One region of the Pontibacillus sp. ABV4_188 genome, then DNA from elsewhere that is predicted to be linked to it. Evidence: riboswitches for the same ligand, from Rfam matches in the RefSeq annotation. Region 1 holds a riboswitch; the other holds the start of a gene.

The links. A riboswitch is a leader RNA that binds a small molecule or an ion and turns the genes downstream of it on or off. The one in region 1 is predicted to bind lysine.
Region 2: linked by a shared signal. The riboswitch ahead of ACYX4O_RS16590 (Na+/H+ antiporter NhaC family protein) and the one ahead of lysA (diaminopimelate decarboxylase) in region 1 are both predicted to bind lysine.

What each region holds. Positions count from the first base shown of each region.
Region 1 is NZ_CM149975.1:1,050,959-1,058,956, forward strand. Features, by position in the region: gene ACYX4O_RS05305 (DUF2268 domain-containing putative Zn-dependent protease) at 137-1,090, shown strand; gene ACYX4O_RS05310 (DUF2268 domain-containing putative Zn-dependent protease) at 1,467-2,468, shown strand; gene ACYX4O_RS05315 (hypothetical protein) at 2,485-2,640, shown strand; gene ACYX4O_RS05320 (YkvA family protein) at 3,025-3,474, shown strand; lysine riboswitch at 3,743-3,918, shown strand; gene lysA (diaminopimelate decarboxylase) at 4,018-5,304, shown strand; gene ACYX4O_RS05330 (hypothetical protein) at 5,506-5,739, shown strand; gene ACYX4O_RS05335 (dicarboxylate/amino acid:cation symporter) at 5,926-7,167, opposite strand; gene ACYX4O_RS05340 (potassium channel family protein) at 7,480-7,998, opposite strand, start outside.
Region 2 is NZ_CM149975.1:3,236,339-3,244,336, reverse strand. Features, by position in the region: gene sufB (Fe-S cluster assembly protein SufB) at 1-609, shown strand, start outside; gene ACYX4O_RS16615 (sulfite exporter TauE/SafE family protein) at 1,082-1,906, shown strand; gene ACYX4O_RS16610 (bifunctional metallophosphatase/5'-nucleotidase) at 1,919-3,310, shown strand; gene ACYX4O_RS16605 (YunC family protein) at 3,367-3,681, shown strand; gene ACYX4O_RS16600 (HD-GYP domain-containing protein) at 3,783-4,883, shown strand; gene yunB (sporulation protein YunB) at 4,941-5,729, shown strand; lysine riboswitch at 5,791-5,974, shown strand; gene ACYX4O_RS16590 (Na+/H+ antiporter NhaC family protein) at 6,210-7,778, shown strand.

The sequences.
Region 1 (7,998 bases):
GAATGTAGGCTTTGTGAAGAAGTGTACTTAAACTAACAGGGCAGTTTAGTGAAAGAAGAACTGTACTTTTAATTAAAGTGCATTATGATAATAGAATTTTTAAAACGAAGGGATTTAAATAAGGGAGGTTTTTTTAATGAATAAGAGAATTATGGGATTAGCTACTGCACTAACGCTACTATTTTTATGTGCTTGTTCACAAACGAATGAGGGAGAAGCAGTAGCGGGTGGAAAAGAAGAGGGGAAAGATAGTCTTGTTTTATCATTTGAAAACCCTCAAACAAATCAAGAGTTTAAAATTGTGAGAGCCGATAAGCTTTTTGAAGGTTTAAGAGAAAAAATAGAAAAGAACACCGAACGTTCAGAGTTGGATGTGTACAAAGAAGTGGTCATTGATCCCGTATACCAAGATTGTTTTGCGAACGCAGAATATCCGTATATGGCGGATTCTATCCTTCATTCGACACCAAGTGTTTACACGCCTCTGCCTACACTAAGTGAAGAAATTGAGGAAAAACAAGTTGAGGAAACCATAAAGCAAGCGTTAATCAAATCATCTAATCTTCTTCCATCTGATAAGGAAACAACAGTGTGTGTATTTCCGACTACCAAACCTGTACCTATGTTTACAGTTGGAGCTGGGAAAATCATTGTTTTATATAACAAGTATTATGATGATAGTTCTATTAAAGCGGGAATAGCTCATGAGTATCATCATAGTGTTTGGACTGAAAAATACCTAACCGACAATGCGAGTACCACAGTTTTAGATAATTTAATTTTTGAAGGGAAAGCTGTTATGTTCGAGAAAATAGCTTATCCTGATATCACATTTACACCAATTGATGAGAGATATCATCAAGAACATTGGGAGAGTATTGAAAATGATTTTCACAAAGCAGATTTCAATAGATCGATGGAAATAATTTCTGGAGGGAAAGGATTACCTGACCTTTACGGATATAGCGAAGGGTATAAGATGGTCCAATCATACCTCAAATTACACCCAGAGCTTACACCAGAAGAGTGGACACCTATTAAAGCCCTAGAGATTTTCAATGATGGCAACTATATAGATAATTACCAATAACAAGCTGAGAGTTACTTAAGTAATACGGAATAGGAGTCCAAAACATTATGTTGTGCTACAAAATGAACTACTTTTTGATGTGAATTTAGCTGGAAAAGGCGTAGTCATTTAAAGGTTTGGAAATTTAGTGGGGCAATACCGATGAAAGTAATTCCTTATTCAACAAACGGGTGCGATTGTTGAATAAGCGCAGTCGCTTCTTTCATTAACGCGGCAGGATTGCTGAATATGGATTTAGGGGGGATAAAGAAAAGTATTACTCCTCGTTACACTTTTCTTTTGTTGCTTACTATTTCTTTAATAGGATGCTTAAATAGGGACACAGTGACAGGTACCTTGTTACTGTGTTTGCATGTTGACAATGGAGGGAGATAGAATGATGCGTTTTGTTTTTATCCTGTTGTTCGTGATCGCTATTATAACAGGATGTAAGGATCAGGAAGAACGAGAAGTTCGTTCACCCACCACACCAAAACCCCAGGAAGAAATAGACCAATTGGAAAACTCAGAACATTATACTCTCCAACACGCTAAGCCCACCGAGATAATCGTTAAAGGTCAAGAGTTTCAGATCATTCCATTTTTTGACCCTATTCTTAACTATATTCAGTTCATTGAAGAGAATCCTTTAGAGAGTAAAACAGAAGCCTACGCATCAACGGTTGTCGAGCCATTCCGTAAAGAGGCATTCGGTGAAAGTGGCGGAGATGTTATGAAACCGCCCAAGAATATAGATAAACTTAAGGAATCTGTTCAAATGTTAGATTCTAAATATGAAGATCTAGTAGGTTTAATTGAAGAATCATTAGAGAAGTCTGTTGACCTCCTCGAGGTGGACAGCTCTACGAAGGTCTATTTGTTTCCATTCAATCCAGATCAACTTAGTTTAATCAAAGATGTGAACGGGGTAACAGGGAGTGCGATTAAGGAGTTAATCGTCCTTGAAATAGCTCCTGAACAATACACCCATGAGGCACTTACATACACCATGGCTCATGAATATCATCATGTTGGCTATTTTCATTTGAATAAAGATGAACAAAAGGATTTGATTAATGAAGCGCTGATTGAGGGTAAAGCAGATTCCTTTGCGAGCATGATCTATCCTGATTATGAAAATCCATGGACTGGAGAGATATCGGAGAATGAAGAGAAGAACATAATGAAGTGGATAAATGAGAAACGATACACCTATGAAAGAGAGGATGTATTACAATTTTCCAGCGGTAACGATGTTATTCCGAGGTGGTCTGATTACAAAATTGGCTTCGTAATTATGCAGGAATTCATACAAAAACATCCTGTCGTTTCTGTTGAAGAATGGACCAAAATGGCACCTGATGAAATATTAGAGAGAAGCGGTTATGGTTGGCGTTAGTAGTCTCTTATTATTAATGGGTTATGTGTTAAAAATCAAGCCCCTCATGCTTTACTACTATGAAGAAACATCAGCAAGTTTGACAGCAGGTGGCTCCATTCTGCCCATAGTGATTGGCGCGATTTGTTGCTATTTATTGGATCGAATCTATTATCGACAGAAAGTCATGTGAAGATCGAAAATACATATAATATCTGTGGACTCTACCATAGCGTATTCACTTAGATAGTGGATACGCTTTTTAATATGGCATGCTTCCGTTCCCTCTACATATGGCAAAGGTGGTTCGGGAAATTGCGATACTCCTGCGGCAGGAGGAGACTTGTAATAGAAAGCGGAAGTTCGACTAAGATCGTCACATCGTGTGACAACGTCGAACGACCCCACGTCGTGTGGGGTCGCGGAAAGCGAGTGATTTCCCCAACCACCTTCCTCTCATTCTAAGCTAACGGAAGCATATTACCGTTTTTGCCTCATCTTACTGATTGATCAGGAATAAATCCACCCTATTCAGGGAAAACAGAAACCAAGATCATTCGATTAAAGGAGAGGGACCATGGAGGAAAAGAAGACCTATCAACAACGCTTAAAAAACTTAAATCCAGCCCGTGCCATAGAACGAGGACGAGATTATTTCTCTGAAAAAGAATTCGGTGAAAAAGTACGCGCCTATAGCGGCCGTCTAGGAAAGAAAGGCGTATACTATAGCTTGCTCCTTTTCTACGCATTCAAAAATCCTGATACACCAAAGAAAGCAAAGCTAACGATTGCCGGTGCGCTTGGATACCTAATCCTGCCAGTAGATGCCATCCCCGATATGATCCCGGCCGTTGGGTTTGCTGATGACAGTGCCGTGATTATTTACGCCGTCTACCAGGTGTTGTCTCATATCAATGACGACGTGCGAAGTCAGGCAAAGGAGCGCGTGAAGAAGTTGTTCGGGGATTCGATTGATGTGGATGAGCTCGAGGATCCTAAGGATTCAGACCGCACGGCTGAAGGGTAATCAACAAGACTTTTCTGAGTACGGTTACTTAGGAAAGTCTTTTTCTGTATGATGGAAGTAGATTGAAATTCGGGAAGGGCGTGGGAATGATGTTTGAATGGGTATACGTTCCGGACTGGTATGTGTGGATGACGGCGGTTGTGGTTATTTTGTTTATAGCTGCGACCGAGTATTTCTTAAGGTAGGGGATCTTTTTTAAGTGGCGCGTTATTGACATTTGTTAAAACATAATGGTATAGTTTCTAACCATAATATAATAATAACTCTCTCTGACAATAGAGGCGCGAGTATGATGAGTAGCTTTCCGGAGGACAATGGGTCCAGAGAAGGGGAGGGAAAGGCAGATCGCCGAGATAAAGAGTAGCCATTCTATTCTTTGTTGGGTTGGTATTGAATAAATGCCAGACTGTCGCAATGCTAAGATTGTGGAGCACTATTGAAGAGATGTTGTACATATCTTCAAGGTCTATTTCTAGAAGAACCGTATGAACATCGCTTCATACGGTTTTTTGTGTTGCAGAGGAGACAAAAGGAGATTTATAGATGCAAACAGTAGAAGCAAACGTACAAACAGATTTGGAAATCGGCGGGGTAAGTACGGAGAAGCTTGTTGAAGAATATGGAACGCCGCTTATGGTGTATGACGAAGGGATGATCCGTCGGCATGCCCGCGCATTTCGCGGCGCGTTCAAGTCGAGTGGTCTTGATTTCCAAGTCGCTTATGCGAGTAAAGCATTCTTGTGTAAAGAGATGGCGCGCTTGGCTAAACAGGAGAAGTTATCCCTTGATGTCGTCTCAGGTGGAGAATTATACACAGCACTCCAAGCAGGATTCCCGGCAGATCGTATTCATTTCCATGGCAATAATAAATCAGAAGAGGAATTAGCGATGGCCCTTGATGCACAGATTGGCTGTTTTGTCGTTGATAATTTCCTTGAGATTGAAATGCTACATGACTTAGCCAATCAGCGTAATCAAGAAGTGAACATTTTGCTACGAGTGACACCAGGGGTGGAAGCTCATACACATGAATACATTATGACCGGCCAGGAAGATTCAAAGTTTGGATTTGGATTATCAAACGGGCAAGCGGAAACAGCGGTCCAAATTGCGACTCGTAAACCACAATATAAACTGTTAGGCATCCATTCTCATATCGGTTCGCAAATGTTTGAAACAGATGGATTTGACCAGGCTATTCAGATCTTAACTGGATTTGTGTATCAGATGAATAAGAAATACAGTCTTGAGTTACCGGTTCTGAACGTCGGTGGTGGATTTGGCGTTCGATACACAGAAGACGATCAGCCACTGGCTATCTCTGAATACGTTCAAGCCATTTCAGAAAGTGTAAAGAAGCACTATACCGATCATGAGCTGCCCTTCCCGGAAGTGTGGATCGAACCAGGTAGAAGCATGGTAGCAGAAGCGGGAACGACCTTATATAAAGTCGGCTCTAAAAAGATCATTCCAGATCTCCGTACGTATATCACGGTCGATGGAGGAATGACGGACAATATCCGTCCGGCCCTTTATCAGGCGAGGTACCAGGCGATGCTAGCCAACCGTCCGGATGAAGACGCAACGGAACTTGTGAGTGTAGCCGGGAAGTGCTGTGAATCAGGTGATATGCTGATCTGGGATCTGATGTTACCCCCTACGAATTACGGAGATATCTTGGCTGTCTTTAGTACAGGTGCTTATGGGTATTCGATGGCAAGTAACTATAACCGCATTCCACGTCCGGCTGTCGTGTTTGCGCAAGACGGGGAATCGCGTGTTGTGATTGAACGAGAGACGTATGAGGATTTGGTGAGGAAGGATCAGTAGATGTAAGGCCCTATGTATTCTCAAGTAAAGTTCGTTATGGTACGCTGTGTTTACCAACTTTTGGATGTTTTGTGATCCAAGCTGGGTATTGAATTAAACAGAGAATACATAACAGTTTACGAAAGAGCGCTCCTTTAAGGTTTCTTCATTGTTAAAGAATTCGGCTGTTGAAGAATCTAAGGAGAGTAGGGGGGACAACATATGTTACGAAAAGTGAATATCGTTTTGCCAGCTTTGGTGCTTGGTCTATGCTTGTATGATCTTTTTATTAATTCTGTAGAATGGCCGATTGAAATTATGTTTTTCTTAATCGCAATGATGAATCTATTTCTTGGTCTTGAAGAAGTAAAGGACAAGAAGAAACTACGCGGAAGTGTATATTTATTTACCTCCTTTGTTCTTGTTACGGGGATGATGATCGGATTAGTGGGATAAGGGGACAGGTTCCTTGTCCCACCCTCTATGACGTTTTTACATGATAATATTTGAAAAGGTCATAGATCCTCCGCATATCAATCTTGGGAAGCACCAGAACCGCCCCAGCGCTTGCTAATCTTTTCGATTAATACGATAAAAAAACGGACTTCCTATGTAATAAGGAGTCCGTTTTTTATTTAAGAATCAAGCTGTTTTCTTAGTAGGATCTTGTTTATCCTCCGACTTATCCACAACCGCAGCTCCAACGATATCGCCAAATACGTTCGAAGCTGTACCGGCCATACCAATCAGAACGTCAACACCTGCAATCAGTGCAACAATCTCAAGAGGTAAGTTGAACATCGTTAAGACAGCAGAGAGTGTCACAAGTCCGGCTGCTGGAACACCAGCTGTCCCGACAGATAGAAGCGTACCGATTACAACGATTGTAAAGAAGTCACCAACAGACAAGGATAAGTTTGTAATGTTCGCTGCGAACACGATCGATACACCCATGCGCAGAGCGCCACCATCAGAGTTAAAAACCGCACCGAGCGGAAGTGTAAAGTGAGCGACGCGCTCTGATATACCAGCTTTCTTCGCCGTATCAATCGCAACTGGTAAAGTAGCGACACTGCTTGAAGTGAAGAAGGCTGTCGTATAAGCGTCTTTCGTAGCTGAGAAGAACGGCTTTAACGGATGACCTGATAGCTTCAGGAATGTTGTGTAAACAAGCGCCCAAAGAACAGCAACTCCCGCATAAAAGACAGCCGTAAAGCTAAGTAAGGATTGAAGTGTTTCCCAACCTTGGCCACCAAACGAAGAAGCACTAATTCCGAAAATTCCAATTGGAGCGTATAAGAGAACGCCGTTTAATAGTTTATAGAACAGTTCATTGAGCGCCTGGAAGAACCGGTCTAACAGCTCACCGTAGCCTTTCATCTTCTCTTCACTAGAGAATTTCATCGTCGAGATCGCGATACCGATAATGACAGATAAGAAAAGAATCGACATGAGATCCCCATTCACAAACGGTGCGACGATATTATCAGGAATAATGTTCATCAACACATCACCAAATGAAGGCGTATCTGGTTTCTCAACCTCTGCGTTTGGAAGCTCAAGATTCTTACCAGGATCGACCAAGAAAGCAAGCCCAAGTCCAATAAACACAGCAGCTGCTGTTGTCGCGATGTAGTAAAGAATGAGTTTCCCACCCATGCGACCGAGTGTAGGTAAGTTCATCTGATCCACCGCCAAGACAACGGTTAAGAAGATGACCGGTATGGCAATGAGTTTTAATAGATTGATTAATAGATCTCCCAGGGGCTTAACAACCGTTGCCTGTTCCCCGATGGCTAAGGCGAGCAGTGTACCTGCAAGAAATCCGATAAACATCTTAAGTACGAAAGATGTTTCTATGTATTTGTTGAAGAGTGTTTTCAACCGATTCCCTCCTTTTTCTTTATAGTAATTAAAGAGTAAGATGTCCTTACGAATTTTATCATGGATCGCTTAGATGAGATAGTTATAAGGGATAAGGGGACAGGTACCTTGTCCCTCTTTGTCTTTTCCCTTTCCCTTTTTAGGAAAACGGAATAGAGGCGCTCAGTCTATGACACTTTCATTAGTATATAGATGTATAACGTAAGAGATCGCACACATCTCGTCCCTTTTAATAAAAAAACGTCAGAGAATGGCATGATCTCTGACGTTTTTGCGTGAAACAGCATTGTAAAGGTAAAAGATCCCTCAACCTCATGAAGCACCAGAACCGTCCCCGCGCTTCTCCTTGTATTGTTCGAGTTGCTGTATCATCTCGTTGAGGCTTTCATCACTAGGGTTCTTGTTCAGTCTAGATCTAACAAACTCCAGTTCTTTTGGTAGTTCTTCATGCTCGTCTGATTTTGAATGATCCGATGAGAACAGTGAAGCGATTGTTCCTGTAACGACACCTATAACTCCTATTCCAATAAACATTAGAACACTTGCGATCACCTTTCCTGCTGGTGTCTGAGGATAGATGTCTCCATACCCAACTGTCGTAGTTGTAACCACTGCCCACCATAAAGAATCTCCATAAGATTCAAATTCAGGCTCGATCCAGGTCATAGAAAGGGAGCTGAGAAATAAAAAGACAATGACAAATACGAATACCTTATCGATGTTATATTTCTCAAAAACGATATCCAAGAAAGAACGCCCTCGTTTTAATAAAGAAATGAGGCGGATAACTTTCAAAAGTCTAATCAGGCGAACGGCTCGAAAGATCTGATC
Region 2 (7,998 bases), 1.9 Mb from region 1:
TGGGCAAACAACGTTTATAACTTGGTTACAAAACGTGCGGTTGCTGAAGAGAATGCAACAATGGAATGGATTGACGGTAACTTAGGTTCTAAGTTAACGATGAAGTATCCGTCTGTTGTTCTTAAAGGCGAAGGCGCACGTGGTATGACTCTTTCTATTGCACTTGCTGGTAAGGGACAACACCAAGATGCTGGGGCGAAAATGATCCACCTAGCACCGAATACGTCTTCTACAATCGTTTCAAAATCCATCTCTAAACAAGGTGGTAACGTAACGTATCGCGGAATCGTTCAATTCGGCCGTAAAGCCGAGGGTGCTCGTTCTAACGTTGAATGTGACACGCTGATTATGGATAACAAGTCAAAATCAGACACAATCCCTTACAACGAGATCATGAACGAAAACATTTCCCTTGAGCACGAAGCGAAAGTTTCTAAAGTTTCTGAAGAGCAGCTGTTCTATCTAATGAGCCGCGGACTTTCAGAAGAAGAAGCTACAGAAATGATCGTAATGGGCTTCATCGAGCCATTCACGAAAGAACTTCCAATGGAATATGCAGTCGAAATGAACCGTCTGATCAAATTCGAAATGGAAGGTTCAATCGGTTAATTTGCATTCGATCTAAACGAATAGCGCATAGTAAGAGGACGAAATCCCCCGATTTTGTCCTCTTTTTGTATGCACAAGAGTTGAGAATGTTTCCGTTTGCTCTAAATGAGGGTAAGGTGGGCCTGGAAACCACTCGCTTTCCTGTGGGGAGCTGGTGAGCCTCCTCACCCGGCAAAGCCGGGCTCCGGGGTCTCACCTAGGCTCTTCTGCCCACGGGAGTCTCGCAGTTTCCAGGCCCACCTTTGCCATATCGGGAGATACGGAAACATGCCACATGTAGATTCAAATAGGCATCAGACACCCCTAGCACTCAATAAACGTAACGGTCCCACCCGTAAAAAATCTATCAGTTTCGCGCTGTCATATAAGAAGGCTTATATGGCAGGCAGGGCTTTCTTCGTGTTTTTAAACTGAAAAAGATGGTAAGATAATGATAGAATGAGGAATTGTTTATGGAAAGGAATTGTGTATCTTGGTTGCTCTTATCATGTTAATTATAGGGTTTTTTACAGCCTTTGTTGGTAGCATCGCTGGCATTGGTGGAGGAACCATTTTAGTACCATCTATGCTTTTCTTACACAATATTTCGGGATCTTTTGAGTGGGCTATTCCTCAGAAGATTGTAGGTATTTCAGTAGTGGTGATGATTTTTACTGGTCTATCTTCAACAATTGCGTATTGGAAAAGCAAGCGAATCGACTATAAGACTGGACTAATCTTTTTGATTGGTTGTCTCCCGGGTGGAGTATTTGGGTCGTGGTTTAATCAGTTCGTGGATACTAAAACGTTCTCTATTGCATTTGGGACCATAATGATTGTCATATCCTTATTGTTCTTTTTGCCAAGACCCAATCGTTCTAAAAATTTTAAACCCACTAATCGGCTATATATTAATCGGTCATTCACATTGGATCAGAAAACGTATCATTATCAAATCCACATTGTTGGTGGTTTTCTTTTGGCGTTCTTTGTAGGGTCATTATCCGGTTTATTTGGGATCGGTGGTGGTTCATTAATGGTTCCTGCTATGATTCTTTTGTTCGGATTACCTCCACATGTGGCCACTGCAACTTCAATGTTTATTATATTCTTCCTAAGTATTTCAAGCTCTAGCACTCATATTTTATTGGGACATGTTCCGTGGCTTTATACATTATGTTTCATACCTGGTGCATGGGTGGGTGGTACGATTGGAGCGAAGGTTAATCAACGAATGAACGGGAAAACGGTTGAATGGATATTACGAATTATTCTCATTTTAATCGGTGTTCGCTTAATTTGGGATGGATTTGGGTAAGGAGTCGATGAGATGACGGAAAATATTTATCTTTACTATACAAATGATTTACATAGCCATTTTGAAAATTGGCCCCGAATTGTAGGCCACTGGAAAGAACGGCGTAATCACCATGACAAGATGAAAGAAGATATGTTTCTATTGGATGTAGGGGATCATGTAGATCGGTTTCATCCAATTTCAGAAGCAATGATGGGAAAAGCAAATATTGATTTATTAAATAAAGCAGGTTATAACTGGGTCACTTTGGGGAATAATGAGGGGATTACTCTCACGCACGAAGATTTGTATACATTATATGATGAAGCCACATTTGATGTGGCTTGTGCAAATCTATCAACCATAAATGCTCCTGATCCCTCATGGCTAGATTCTTATACTATTCAGACAACAACTAATGGAACAAAGGTTGCCGTAATTGGTCTTACTGCCCCCTTCTATACCTTCTACAAGCAAATGGGATGGGAGGTCGTTTCTCCTTTTGATAAGCTGGATGAATTATTAGAAGAGATCGAAAAGAAAGCAGACATTATTGTGTTATTATCCCATCTAGGGATTAACGATGACGAGGCAATTGCCAATCGCTACAATTCGATTGATGTAATTATTGGTGGTCATACCCATCATTTATTTAAAGATGGTGAGTATATTAATGGGACGCTGCTCTCGGCAGCTGGTAAGCATGGTATGTATGTTGGACAAGTGGCCTTACAGTGGGATAAGACTAATCGGAAGCTAACCCAAAAATCTGCTAGCGCCTATTCTCTCGAGATGCAGGATGAGGATAAGGAGACAGTGCAGCTTGTAGAAGATTATTCTAAAGAAGCTTCTCGTATGTTGCATAAAACGGTAACAGAATTAAGCCAAGACCAACATGCAACATGGTTCGAAACGTCCGAGGTGATGAAACAATTTGTTAAAACCCTCAAGGACTGGACAGATGCTGATGTAGCGATGTTGAACGCCGGTGTCCTGTTGGAAGGGTTCCCTCAAGGCCCTGTTACAAGAGGAGATATACACCGGAAATGTCCTCATCCTATGAATCCTTGTAAGGTGGAACTTAAAGGCGATCAGCTTATGGAAGTCATTCGTCAATCTCATGCGAAGCGCTTCATGGAGTTAAAGCTCAAAGGTTTTGGATTTAGAGGCGAAGTGATAGGACGTATGGTGTTTGATGGAGTAGATGTACAAAGTAAAAAAGCTCAAGATGGTCAGGAGTACGTTACAGGAGTTATCATTGATGGGGAAGAGATTGATCCATCTCGTACGTACTCTGTAGCTACTGCTGATACCTTTACGTTTGGTCGTTTGCTCCCTGAAATTGCAAATAGTCCTAAAAAGGAATATTATATGCCAGAATTGCTTCGCGATCTATTATTTGAAACTCTCAAACAAATGCCGTAAATAATGCACTTTCTTCTGCCATTTTCATAAATTGTAGCAGAAGGGAGTGGAATACGATGGTTACGGTGGAGCCTGTATGGATTGAGGGTGTTCCGTTCACAGCTGTTTCTGTTGTTTTACCAAAAACGAACTTGCTAGTTGTGACTCATGAAAAAGGATATATAATGTGTGGGGCATTGGATGTGGACCTATTAAATGAGAAGTTAGCTGATCGAAACATTGTAGCTGGGAGAGCAGTAGGAGTACGGAGTATACAAGATCTACTCGACGCGCCTTTAGAAAAGGTTACAATAGGATCAAAAGCTTTTGGGTGGGAAAAAGGAATGATTGGGAAAGAAGCCATGTTAAGATTGACAAGAGAAGAGTCTTAACTAAATTGGTGCGAGGGAGTTTGTATCTCTACTGCAAATTCTCTCGGTGTACATAGCGATTAAGAATGCGGGAGTTAAGTTTGGTATAAGGTTGGGGTATTATGCGATTGCTATCAACGTTTTCCTTAGAGCCTGGTCATGAGTTGGCAAAACCGATCCATAACGAAAAGGGGAAGGTCTTAATCCATTCAGGTGTGTCGTTAACTCTGAAAATGATCGAACGATTAAACGACATGGGAATTACATATGTTTACATAGAGGACGAAGTCACAGACGATATTGTTACAGAATTTCCGATTACAGATCAAGTAAGGAACCAAGCGATCAATCATATTACACATACATTCGATAAAGTTAAGACAGCATCTGCTCTACATGATGCTTTCATTTTCGATCGTACCGGGGAGAAGATGAAAGAAGTAGTCCGGAAGATATTATCGGACATACAGGGGCATGATCGAGCTATATCTTTATTATCAGATGTGTTTACATACGATGATTATATTTTCACTCATTCTTTAAATGTGACGATCTATACGTTAGCGTTGGGTACAGAACTAGGGTTACCTCCAAGAAAACTTGAAGAACTAGGGTTTGGAGCCATTCTGCACGATGTTGGTAAAGTTAGAGTCCCAAGGGAAGTTCTGTTTAAACCTGGTGCTTTAAATGATGAAGAGTTTGAGCTTATTAAAGAGCATTCAGAAGCTGGTTTCAATATGCTTCGATCTGTTCCTAATGTGCCTTTGGTGGTAGCCCATTGTGCATTTCAACACCATGAGCGGCTAGATGGCTCTGGCTACCCAAGAGGACTTTGCGATAAAGATATTCATTACTACGCTAAAATTTTAGCAATTGCAGATGTGTTTGATGCAGTGACAAGTAACCGAGTGTATAGAAGAGCTATGCTACCTCACGAGGGTCTTGAGATTCTGTACGCAGGCGCGGGGACAAAGTTTGATTTACATATGATTCAAGCCTTCAGAAGAAGCGTTGCTGTGTATCCAAATGGCTTGAGTGTTTGTTTAAGTGATGGACGAAAAGGTATTGTGGCCAGACAAAATTCTAATATTAGTGACCGTCCACACGTAAGGATTTTAGAAGAAAATGGACAGTCCGTATATCCCTATTATGAATTAGATCTAAGTAAAGCCTTGAATATTGTCATTACAGAATGCGATACCACGTTGGTTGGAAAAACGTAATAAAACAGTCAAACCCTGTCCTCACCTTGCATAAGATTGAGGAGAGGGGGTTTTATTATGGGGAGAAATAGAAGAAAAGGTTCAATGGCACCACCTCCAGCCAGACAGATATTTATTATAACGTTCATGTTTTTTCTCATAAGCACTTTTGTAAGCTTATGGATTATAAATAAAGGGATCGAGCCGAAGATTATGGAGATTGCAGAGGCGAGAACCGAACAATTTGCAAAAGAAGCTATTGCAGAAACGGTCAGTAAGAAAATGGCAGAAGACTTAAATGTGAATGATTTAGTCCAGTATACTTATGATGATCAAGGAAATGTAGTGTCCGCTGGCTTCAACTCAGCGGCGATTAATAAAGTAACGAGGGATACGTTATTTCGCGTTAATCAATATTTAACAAGATTAGGGGAAGGTGAAGATCCTGACCCTGGTATATCCTATGATGTGGATATTGACCAACCTGAGGAGACGAATACAGAGATTGTACAAGATAAACGTACCATTGCTAGAATTCCTTTAGGGCAAGCGACTGGGAATACGTTATTATCAAACCTAGGACCAGAGATTCCTGTCCATTTTACTTACATTGGAAATGTGAAAGCGGATGCTATTAAAGAAGAGAAAGAGTATGGTATTAATATGCTTGTTGTTGATATTGATTTAAGAGTTGAAGTCAATTTACAAGTACTCCTGCCGTTTTCTACAAAGCTGATCACAGTCAATACCGAAGTTCCTATTGCACATAACGTCATTATTGGGAAAGTACCTGATTTCTATAATGGTGGTGGCGGTGGAATGAATCCATCTATTGAAGTTCCAACGAACCCCTTGCCAGGACCATAAAAACTTGTTAAGATAATATTTGTCTTACACAAAAATTGAATTTCATCTACCCTTATCATATCGATGAGGTAGAGGTGCATTTAGCATTAGTACCCAGTTTGAGGATGACAACAATGAGAACTGGAGAAAGGGCTGCTTGCCGAAGTGTAACGAAGGGTCCCCTTCCTTACGCTGGTGCATTCCCAAATAGAGAATGTACTGTCATGCAAACCGAACGTTGGATTGCATGATGCGCTACTGATCGAGATGGAGGATAACAATATTATTTGCGATAAAACAGCAAGTAATGATAGGTTATTTTCTCTATCATTATTTGCTGTTTTTTTATTTCCTCTTACTCTTCTGCATTTTAAAGCCAGATTACCACACCAATCTGCGCTCGACAGTACTTGCATCGTCATGTCCATCGTTCCTTTCCTTCAATAACATCAAGGCTGAAACACGAAGGAGATCATTACAAAAAATGGAGGGAACGAAAAGATGGAAGGAACGATTTACTCACTTATTCCACCACTTGTTATGCTTGTCTTAGTCTTAGTTACAAGACGAGTGCTTATCTCATTGGGAGTAGGAATTTTACTTGGTGCTTTCATGCTCCATGGTTTTTCTATACCTGCGACATTATCTGAAGTATGGACACAATTCTATACGATTTTCTATGTAGATGGCGCGCTTAATTTAGGCAATTTATTCTTACTCAGCTTTTTAATCTTATTAGGGATTACAACAGCCTTTATGACTGCTTCCGGTGGAAGTCGTGCATTTGGAGAGTGGGCGATCCAACGTGTTAAAACACGTAAGGGTGCTCAAACTATGCCAGCTGTATTAGGTATTATTATTTTCATTGACGATTACTTTAATAGTCTGGCAATAGGGCAGGTTGCTCGCCCATTAACAGATCGTTATAAAGTCTCTAGAGCAAAGTTAGCGTATCTTATTGACTCTACGTCAGCGCCAATTACGGTAATTTCACCGATATCAAGCTGGGGTGCATATATTATTGGTACTATAGGGACCATTATTGCAACAAATGAATTAACTCAGTTTAGTGGCTTAGAAGCGTTTGTTAAGATGATTCCAATGAACTTATATGTATTCGCAGCTATACTCCTTGTGTTCTTAACCATTTATCGTAAATTCGATATTGGAGCCATGAAGAGGCATGAGCAAAAAGCTGAAGTTGAAGGGGAACTTGTTGACCAGACGAAAGACGTGCCGGGTGACTTGAACAATGAATTTAAAGATGTCCACAATGGGCGTGTCTATCACTTGATTGTTCCTATCGTTGTATTAATTGCGGCTACTGTCATTGCCATGGTAATAACGGGCATCCAAGGGACAGAAGGAAACGTAACTATTCTTGAGATTTTCAAGAATACAAATGTAAATCGCTCATTATTTGCTGGTGGCTTATTTGCCGCACTAAGTGGATTTGTTCTGTATGTAACTCAACCTGGTGAAAAGTCACCTCTTAGCAAAGTAAGCCTTGAAGGATCTAAAGCAATGATGCCAGCTATTTATATTTTAGTCTTTGCATGGATGATTGGGGCCATTATTGGTGAGCTTGAGACAGGTGAATTCTTAGCAGCTCAATTTGAATCTCTGAACATTGCCCCGTCTTATTTACCATTACTCGTCTTCTTAGTATCTGGAGGAATGGCGTTCTCCACAGGAACGTCATGGGGAACATTTGGAATTATGCTCCCCATTGCAGGGAATATCGCAGCAAACACAGACGTAAGCATGTTCTTACCTGCTTTAGCAGCTGTATTAGCAGGAAGTGTGTTTGGAGATCACTGTTCTCCGATTTCAGACACATCAATTCTATCTTCTACAGGAGCAGGATCCAATCACATTGACCACGTCATGACGCAATTGCCTTATGCTTTAATTAGTGCCGCGGCCACTTCTGTTGGTTATGTGGTTTATGGCATGACGTCTAGTGCATTGCTTTCTCTTGTTATTACGCTCTTACTTGTAATAATTGTGGTGTTTGCGATTAATCCAAAAAGCAATGATTCAGAAGTAAACGAATCCAAAACTGCATAGTTGTGTAAATCCCGTTATGTAACGTACATAACGGGATTTTTTTATTGTTGAGCTAAGACCTGCGTTAGATCCATATAAGGGAAGCAATGTTGAAGATCCGAAGTTTAGAGAATGTTTTCGTTTGCTATAGTTGAGTGTAAGGTGGGCCTGGAAACCACTCGCTTTCCTGTGGGGAGCTGGTGAGCCTCCTCACCCGGCAAAGCCGGGCTCCGGGGTCTCA